Regions from separate parts of the Kitasatospora sp. NPDC086801 genome, predicted to be linked through region 1. Evidence: riboswitches for the same ligand, from Rfam matches in the RefSeq annotation. Region 1 holds a riboswitch; the other holds the start of a gene.
What was found. Region 1 has a riboswitch for S-adenosylmethionine ahead of ACIPLC_RS08730 (aminotransferase class V-fold PLP-dependent enzyme). Riboswitches for the same ligand answer to the same signal wherever they lie in the genome.
Positions count from the first base shown of each region.

Region 2: another riboswitch for S-adenosylmethionine. It lies ahead of thrC (threonine synthase); the one in region 1 lies ahead of ACIPLC_RS08730 (aminotransferase class V-fold PLP-dependent enzyme).

Region 1 covers NZ_JBIVAX010000005.1:51,786-56,296, reverse strand. The annotation lists gene ACIPLC_RS08740 (rhomboid family intramembrane serine protease) at 13-795, shown strand; gene ACIPLC_RS08735 (Lrp/AsnC ligand binding domain-containing protein) at 837-1,118, shown strand; gene ACIPLC_RS08730 (aminotransferase class V-fold PLP-dependent enzyme) at 1,126-2,505, opposite strand; SAM riboswitch class IV at 2,557-2,674, opposite strand; gene trpD (anthranilate phosphoribosyltransferase) at 2,782-3,858, opposite strand; gene ACIPLC_RS08720 (hypothetical protein) at 3,979-4,404, opposite strand.
Region 2 covers NZ_JBIVAX010000019.1:4,255-8,765, forward strand. The annotation lists gene ACIPLC_RS20540 (trehalose-6-phosphate synthase) at 1-1,465, opposite strand, end outside; gene ACIPLC_RS20545 (glucosyl-3-phosphoglycerate synthase) at 1,516-2,517, opposite strand; SAM riboswitch class I at 2,665-2,801, shown strand; gene thrC (threonine synthase) at 2,819-4,099, shown strand; gene ACIPLC_RS20555 (MoaD/ThiS family protein) at 4,136-4,414, shown strand.

The DNA of each region.
Region 1 (4,511 bases):
ATGCTTGGCCGCATGGCACTGACGGCCCCCGGGCACACCGACGCGCGGGGCGACCGCCCGGCCGTGCCCGCCCCGGCGGTCACCTACGCCCTGATCGCGGTCAACACCCTGGTGTTCCTGCTGGGCCCGGCCGCCGGGCTCAACCCGCTGTACGGCACCGGCCAGGCCCGGCTCTGCGCGGAGCAGCGGTACGAGCAGCGCTGGGGCGTCATCCCCGCCGAGGTGCTGGCTGGCCGCCCGCTGACCGCCGAGCAGCTGGCCGAGGCCCCCGACCCGGCCCCGGGCTGCCCGGCCGCACCCACCCCGGGCAAGCACCCGGCGCTGTCCGTCCTCACCGGGCTCTTCCTGCACGCCGGCTGGCTGCACCTGCTGGGCAACCTGCTCTTCTTCTACGTCTTCGGCCCCACCGTCGAACGACAGCTGGGCCGGGCCCGGTTCGCCGTCTTCTACCTGGCCGCCGGCAGCCTGGCCACGTACGGCTTCGCCCTCGCCGAGGCGCACTCCCCGGACTCCACCCGGGTGCTGATCGGCGCCTCCGGCGCGATCTCCGCCGTCCTCGGCGCCTACCTGCGCTTCCATCCGCGCGCCCGGGTGACGACGCTCGTCCCGCTGCTGCTGTTCCTGCCGCTGCGCTTCCCGGCCTGGCTGGTGCTCGGCCTCTGGTTCGGCCTGCAGTGGTGGTCGGTCCACTCGGCCGGGCCCGGGGTGGCCTATCTGGTCCACGTGATCGGCTTCTCGGCGGGCTTCCTCTACGCCTGCACGGTGGTCAGCCACCCCCCGAGACGACCCGGCTGACGCCCGATACGCTGGCGGCACCCCACAAAGGAGCCCGAACAGTGATCACCGCCATCGTCCTGATCAAGACCAGTGTCGACCGCATCCCGGAGATCGCCGAGGCCATCGCGGCCATCGAGGGCGTCAGCGAGGTGTACTCGGTGACCGGTGGCTACGACCTGGTGGCGATGGTCCGGGTGCGCCGGCACGACGATCTGGCCGCGGTCATCCCGGGCCGGCTGAACAAGGTCCCGGGCGTGGCCCACACCGAGACCCAGATCGCCTTCCGCACCTACTCCCAGCACGACCTCGAAGCCGCCTTCGCCCTCGGCCTGGACGAGTAGGCCCCCCTCAGCCCTGCCGACGCCCGCGGTCGACCTGCACGGTGGCGACGCAGCGGCCGCCCTCGTTGCGGTAGTTCCACGCGGCACCGTCCGTCACCAGCTCGCGGACGGCGGTCAGGAAGCGGTCGACGTGCTCGTCCGGGGTCCCGGCCCCGAAGCTCACCCGGATCGCGTTCAGGCTGCGCTCGCCGGGCAGCGACGGCTCGGGCGCCCCGCACTCGGAGGGGGAGACCTCTTCGTCCCCGAGCAGGGTGCGCAGCAGCGGGTGCGCGCAGAACAGGCCGTCGCGGACCCCGATGCCGTACTCGGCGGACAGCGCGGCCGAGAAGTGCGAGCTGTTCCAGCCCTGGACCACGAAGGACAGCACGCCCACCCGGGCCGCCTCGGCGCCGAACAGGTTCAGCACCTTGACCTGCGGAATCTCCGCCAGCCCCGCCGTCAGCCGGGCGATCAGCTGCCGCTCCCGGGCCTCCAGCGCGTCGAAGCCCGCCTCGCCCAGCGCCCGGCAGGCCGAGGCGATCGCGTAGGCGCCGATGACGTTCGGCGAGCCGGCCTCGTGCCGGGCCGGGCCGGAGTGCCACTGGACGGCCACCGAGCCGTCGGCCTCCCGGGCCACCGTCCGGGTCGCCCCGCCGCCGGCCAGGTACGGGTCGGCCGCGTCCAGCCAGTCCGCCCGGCCGGCCAGCACGCCGGCGCCGAACGGCGCGTAGATCTTGTGGCCGGAGAAGGCGATCCAGTCGACGTCCAGCTCGCGCACCGAGACCCGGTGGTGCGGGGCCAGCTGGGCGGCGTCCAGCACCACCCGGGCGCCGTGCCGGTGCGCGGTCCCGGTCAGCTCGGCGACCGGCCACAGCTCGCCGGTCACGTTGGAGGCGCCGGTGACGCAGAGCAGCTTGGGGCCCTCGGGCGCCTCGGCGAGCGCGGCGTCCAGGGCGGCGACCGCCTCGGCGTGCGAGCGCGGTGCGCGCAGGTAGTGGACGTCGAGCCCGGCGTGCGCCCAGGGCAGCAGCGAGGCGTGGTGCTCGGTCTCGAAGGCGAACACCCGGGTCCCGGCCGGGACGGCCGAGGCGAGCAGGTTGAGCGAGTCGGTGGTGGCCCGGGTGAAGACCACCTGGTCGCCCTCGCGCAGGTCGAGGAACTCGGCGACGGTGCGGCGGCTCTGCTCGAACAGGTCGGTGGACAGCTGGGAGAGGTACCCGGCGCCGCGGTGCACGCTGCCGTAGTAGGGGGCGTAGGCGGAGACGTCGTCCCAGACCCGCTGGAGCGCCGGGGAACTGGCCGCGTAGTCGAGGGCCGCGTACCCGACCTTCTCACCGCTGGCGAGCGGGACCTGGACGTCGTGGCCGAGGACGGCGAGGGGGGCGCAGAGTTCAACGGCAACGGACATGAGGATGCACTCCTTCGGGGGTGTGGGACCCCGGGAGTGCTAGTCGTCGGGTGTCCGCGCTTGCCGCACGGACGATTCGCCGAGCGACCCGGTCCTCACCCAGGGCACCCCGCCACGGACGGAGGGTTGCCGGACAGCCAGCTGGGGCTTGACGCTGTCACTCATGACCTGGCCAAGACTCTAGGTCGCGTCCAGCGAGTGGTCAAACGGGCATCCACCATCCGGACAGCCGAGGAGCCCGCGCCGACGGTCCGGCACGGGCTCCCAACTACCGCCTCACACCCGGCTGGTGGCCTCCGACCAACGCCGCAGCAGCTCCTGCGCCGCGCCCGAGTCGATGGCCCGCTCCGCCCGCGCCATGCCGGCCGCGAGCTGTTCGGCGAGCGGCGCCTCGCCCAGGTCGAGCGCGACCAGCGCCGCCGCCGTGTTCATCAGGACGGCGTCCCGCACGGCCCCGCGCTCGCCCGCCAGCAGCCGGCGCGCGACCTCGGCGTTGTACGAGGGGTCCGCCCCGCGCAGCGCCTCGATGCCGACCAGCTCGACGCCGACGTCCCGCGGGTCGAAGGTGGTCTCGGTGACGGTCCCGTCGCGCACGATCCACACCTGCGAGGTGGTGGTGATGGTCAGCTCGTCCAGGCCGTCGTCGCCCCGGAAGACCAGGCCGGTCGAGCCGCGCCGGGCGAGCACGCCGGCGATCAGCCCGGCGAGCCGGGTGTCGAAGCAGCCGATCGCGTGCGCGGTGACCTTGGCCGGGTTGGTCAGCGGGCCGAGGATGTTGAACGCGGTCGGCACCCCGAGGTCGCGCCGGGCGGTGGCGGCGTGCCGCATCGACGGGTGGAACTTGGCCGCGAAGCAGAAGGTCAGCCCGACCTCCTCGGCGATCTCGGCGACCCGCCGGGCCGACAGGTCGAGGCGGACGCCGAGCTTCTCCAGCACGTCCGAGGAGCCGCTGGCCGAGGAGGAGGCCCGGTTGCCGTGCTTGACCACCTTGGCGCCGGCCGCGGCCGCGACGATCGCCGACATGGTGGAGATGTTGACGGTCTTGGCCCGGTCGCCGCCGGTACCGACGATGTCCACGGCCGGGCCGGGGATGTCCAGCGGCTCGGCGTGCGCGTACATCGCGTCCACCAGGCCGGTGATCTCGTCGACCGTCTCGCCCTTGGCCCGCAGCGCCACCATGAACCCGGCCACCTGGACGGGGGACGCCTCGCCGCTCATGATCCGGTCCATCGCCCACGCGGTGGCCGAGCGGTCGAGGTCCTCCCCCTTCAACAGCACCGCCAGGACGTCCGGCCAGGTGCGGACCACCTGCGCGGGGTCGGTACCACCGTTCGCAGGGTTCACGTTCACCATGGCTGACTCCAGCTGTTGTCGGGTTCCCCGCGTCGGGGGGACGTCCGTACGGATGGAGTCAGCCTATCGACCGGCGGGGTTCCCGCGGCGGCGTCTTCTCTAGTCGTGAGACGACATCGCTCAGCGGCTGACGGGGGCCCGCTTGGCCAGCCGCGCCCGCAGCAGGGTGGCGACCGCCTCGGCCAGCGCCACCGGGTCCACCGGGCGGGAGATCGCGGCGTCGGCCCGGCTCCAGGCGGCCAGCCAGGAGTCCTGCGGCCGGCCGATCAGCACCAGCACCGGCGGGCAGCCGTAGATCTCGTCCTTGAGCTGGCGGCCGAGCCCGAGCCCGCCGGCCGGCACCGCCTCGCCGTCCAGGATGCAGAGGTCCACGCCGCCCTTCTCCAGTGCCTTCAGCACCGCGGGGGTGGTCGCGCACTCCAGGTAGGACAGTTCCGGAAGGTCCTCGGCGGGCCGGCGGCCGAGTGCCGTCAGCACCTGCTCGCGGGTGTTGCGGTCGTCGCTGTAGACGAGGACGGTGAGCGTCTCGTCGGTCGTGTACGCCATGGGCCCTGCTCCCTCAAGTGTGATCCGGACCACGTTCGCCTGATCCGGATGCTACTCCCGATCACCCCTCGCCGAGTCCCCCTCGCGGACCTTCCTCCTCAAGCCGC
Region 2 (4,511 bases), on a different contig from region 1:
ACAGCGCGTTGAGCTGGTCGAGGAACCACTGCTGCGGGGGCAGCGCGGTGGCCGCCGCCGCGAGGCGCTTGGTGCGGTCGGCGCGCTCCTCCTCGGGCATGGTGAGGCCGGCGTGCAGGGCGTCGGCGGTGGCGATGACGTCGTACGGGTTGACGGTGAGCGCGTCCTCGGCGAGTTCGGCGTACGCGCCGGCCTCGCGGGAGAGCACCAGGGCGCAGCCGTGGTCGGACACCACCGGGACCTCCTTGGCGACCAGGTTCATGCCGTCCCGGATCGGGTTGACCAGGGCCACGTCGGCGAGCCGGTAGGCGGCCAGGGAGCGCGGGAAGTCGTCGTCGACGTGCAGGATCAGCGGCTGCCAGTCGGGGGTGGCGAACTCGGCGTTGATGTCCTCGGCGAGCCGCTGGACCTGGGCGGTGTAGGCGCGGTACTCGGCGAGGTCGGTGCGGGAGGGGTAGGCGAAGGCGATGTGCACCACCCGGTCGTGCCATTCGGGGCGGGTGCGCAGCAGGTGCCGGTAGGCCTGGAGGCCGCGGACGATGTTCTTGCTCAGCTCGGTGCGGTCGACCCGGACGATGGTGCGGCGCCCGCCGACGGCCTCGCGGAGGGCGGCGAGGCGTTCGTCGACGTCCGGGCGGTGGGAGCGTTCGCGCAGGAAGTCGGCGTCGGCGCCGAGCGCGTGGACGCCGAGCCGGGTGGTGCGGCCGGCGTGGGTGACGGTCATGGCGTCCCGGTCGACCTCGGCGCCGAGCAGGTCGGCGCAGCAGTCGGCGAAGGCCAGCGCCCAGCGGCGGGTGAGGAAGCCGGCCCGGTCGGCGCCCAGGATGCCGGTGAGGACGGCCTCGGCGACGTCGTCGGGCAGCAGCCGGAAGTACTCGGGCGGGGCCCACGGGGTGTGCGAGAAGTGGCCGATCCGCAGGTCGGGGCGGGTGGCGCGGAGCAGGGCCGGGGTCAGCGAGAGGTGGTAGTCCTGGACCAGCACGGCGGCCCCGGGGGCGGCCTCGGCGGCCAGCGCCTCGGCGAAGGCGGCGTTGTAGGCGCGGTAGGCGGCCCACTCGGTGCGGAACCCGGCGTCGAAGGCGGGGGCGGTGGGGGTGGCGTAGAGCAGGTGGTGGACGAACCAGAGGGTGGAGTTGGCGACGCCGTTGTAGGCGCGGGCGAAGGTGTCGGGGTCGATGTCGAGCATGCGGACGGCCTGGCCGCCCACGTCGTGCCCGGCGAGGTCGAGGCGGCCGTCCGGGGCTTCTCCGGCGGCCTGCCGGTCGGCCGCGCCGAGGGCGGCGCAGACCCAGACCGCATCGGGGTCGTCGATGGCGGAGAGGCCGGATACCAGGCCTCCGCCGCCGCGGCGGAGGGTCAGCGTGCCGTCGTCCGCGGTGCTGAACGACACCGGTCCCCGATTGGAGGCCACCAGGACGGGGGCGGTTCCGGTCGCACTCGAACGTTCGGTCGTGAGATCGCCCATGGTTGGTACGTTGCCTGGGCTCCGGAGCGGCAAACCCTTTCGGTGGGTGTTCAGTGCCGGGTCGCGTACTCGGGAACGGTGTGCATCGGGGGGCGCTCCAGGGCGGTCACCGGGTGGGTGTGGGCGGTGAACTCCCGGCTCTGCGGGTCGCGGGTGAACTGGGTCAGCAGCGGGTGGACCAGGTCGGCGGAGGCCTTCAGCCGGTGGGTGCGGTCGAGGCGTTCCAGGGCGGTGCGGTAGATGGTGGCGGCCATCCGGCCGAGGGCCTGGCCGCCCTGGTGCCGGTGGTGCCGGACGCCGACGTCCACCTGGGCCAGGGCGTCCAGGCCGACCGTCTCCAGCGCGTCGACCAGCAGGCCGAGTTCGACGCCGTAGCCGGTGGGGAAGGGCAGCCGTTCGAGCAGCGCGCGGCGGGCCGCGTACTCACCGCCGAGCGGTTGGACGAAACCGGCGAGTTCCGGCCAGTGCAGGTTGAGCAGTGGGCGGGCGACCAGTTCGGTGACCCGGCCGCCGCCGGCCGGGACCACCGCCCCGTCCGTCTCCAGGGGCCGGTCGTACATGGCCTTGACCAGCTGGATGTCCGGTTCGGTGAGCAGCGGGCCGAGGATGCCGGAGACGAAGGCCGGGTCGAACTCGCGCAGGTCGGCGTCGACGAAGCAGACGATGTCGCCGCGGGTGACCAGCAGCGAGCGCCAGAGCACCTCGCCCTTGCCGGGGACGGCGGGCAGCCGGGGCAGGATCGCGTCGCGGTGCTCCACCCGGGCGCCGGCCCGGGCGGCGACGGCGGCGGTGTCGTCGGCCGAGCCGGAGTCGACCACGACGAGTTCGTCGACCAGCGGGAGGCGCTCCATCAGCTCGCGGCGGACGGTGCGGACGATGTCGCCGACGGTGGCCTCCTCGTCCAGCGCGGGGAGCACCACGCTGACCGTCTGGCCGGTCCGGCGCTTGGCCTCCAGCAGGGCGTGCACCGGCCGGTCGACCGCGCTCCACGAGCGGCGGCGCAGCCAGGACGCCGCCTGCGGGAGCAGCGCGGGGGTCGGTTCGGCGGGCACGGGACTCTCCTCGGCGGGGTCGGTGGGACGCGCCATCTCGCGTGGCGGACGATCCCATTCGGGGTTGACGCCTTCGGATACAGTCTTCGTACAGCGGCCGGACCTTTGCACGCCGGGGTCGTCGTTGAGCACCACCACAATTTCACAAGCTCATCCAGAGGGACTGAGGGAACGGCCCGTTGACGTCCCGGCAACCTTCTCGCGCGGCTGTCTGTCGACAGGCCCCGGCGGGACAGGTGCCAATTCCGGCCTGTGGCGCGACCGTGCCACGGGGAAGATGAGGAGAGAGGCCTCCGCCATCATGGCTATCGACACCGTCGCACCCGCATCCGTGGACCTCGGCCCCGCCGCCGCGCTGTCCTGTCGGGAGTGTGGCACCCGCTTCCCGCTCGGTCCGAGCTTCGCCTGCCTGGAGTGCTTCGGCCCGCTGGAGATCGCGTACGACTTCGGCAGCGAGGGCGCCGAGGAGCTGCGCCGCCGGATCGAGGCCGGCCCGAGCTCGATCTGGCGCTACGCGCCGCTGCTGCCCGTCCCGGCCGACGTCGCCACCAAGCCCAACCTGAACCCCGGCTGGACCCCGCTGGTCAAGGCGGACAACCTGGGCCGCGAGCTGGGCTTCACCGCGCAGCTGCACATCAAGGACGACTCGGGCAACCCGACCCACTCGTTCAAGGACCGCGTGGTGGCCTGCGCCATCGAGGCCGCGCGGGCCTTCGGCTTCACGACGCTCTCCTGCTCCTCCACCGGCAACCTGGCCGGCGCGGTGGGCGCGGCGGCCGCCCGGGCCGGCTTCAAGTCCTGCGTGTTCATCCCGCACGACCTGGAGCAGGGCAAGGTCGTCATGGCCGGGGTGTACGGCGGCGAGCTGGTCGGCATCGAGGGCAACTACGACGACGTGAACCGCTTCTGCTCGGAGCTGATCGGCGACCCGGCCGGCGAGGGCTGGGGCTTCGTCAACGTCAACCTGCGCCCCTACTACGGCGAGGGCTCCAAGACGCTGGCCTACGAGATCTGCGAGCAGCTCGGCTGGCGGCTGCCGGAGCAGATCGTCATCCCGATCGCCTCCGGCTCCCAGCTGACCAAGATCGACAAGGGCTTGCAGGAGCTGATCAGGCTCGGCCTGGTCGAGGACCGGCCGTACCGGGTCTTCGGCGCCCAGGCGGCGGGCTGCTCGCCGGTGTCGGCGGCGTTCAAGGCCGGCCAGGACGTGATCCGCCCGGTCAAGCCGGACACCATCGCCAAGTCGCTGGCGATCGGCAACCCGGCGGACGGCCCGTACGTGCTGGACATCGCCCGGCGCACCGGCGGCGCGGTCGAGGACGTCACCGACGCCGAGGTGGTGGACGCGATCCGGCTGCTGGCCCGGACGGAGGGCGTCTTCGCCGAGACCGCGGGCGGGGTGACCGTCGGCGTGCTGAAGAAGCTGGTCGAGACCGGGCAGCTGGACCCGGCCAAGGAGACCGTCGCGATCAACACCGGCGACGGCCTGAAGACCCTGGACGCCGTCGCCGGGGCCGGGATGACCGCCGTCATCCGCCCGACCCTGGCGTCCTTCCACGACGCCGGCCTCGCGTCCGCCTGAACACCCCCGCCCCGCTGCGCACCCGCTAGGAGAACCATGAGCGCCAACGTCCGTATCCCCACCATCCTGCGCACCTACACCGGCGGCGCCGCCGAGGTGGCCGCCGAGGGCGCCACCCTGGGCGAGGTCATCGCCGACCTGGAGAAGAACCACGCGGGGATCGCCGCCCGGATCCTGGACGACGCCGGCAAGCTGCGCCGCTTCGTCAACGTCTACGTGAACGACGACGACGTGCGCTTCTCCGAGGGCCTGGCGACCGGGATCGCGGACGGCGCCAGCGTCTCGATCATCCCGGCGGTGGCCGGCGGCTGCTGAGCCGCTCCCCGGACCGGGGCACGCCGCCCGCGCCGTTCGTCCGACCGGCCGTCCGCACGTACGGAATTCCGTTCTCCGTACCCGCGGGCGGCCGGTC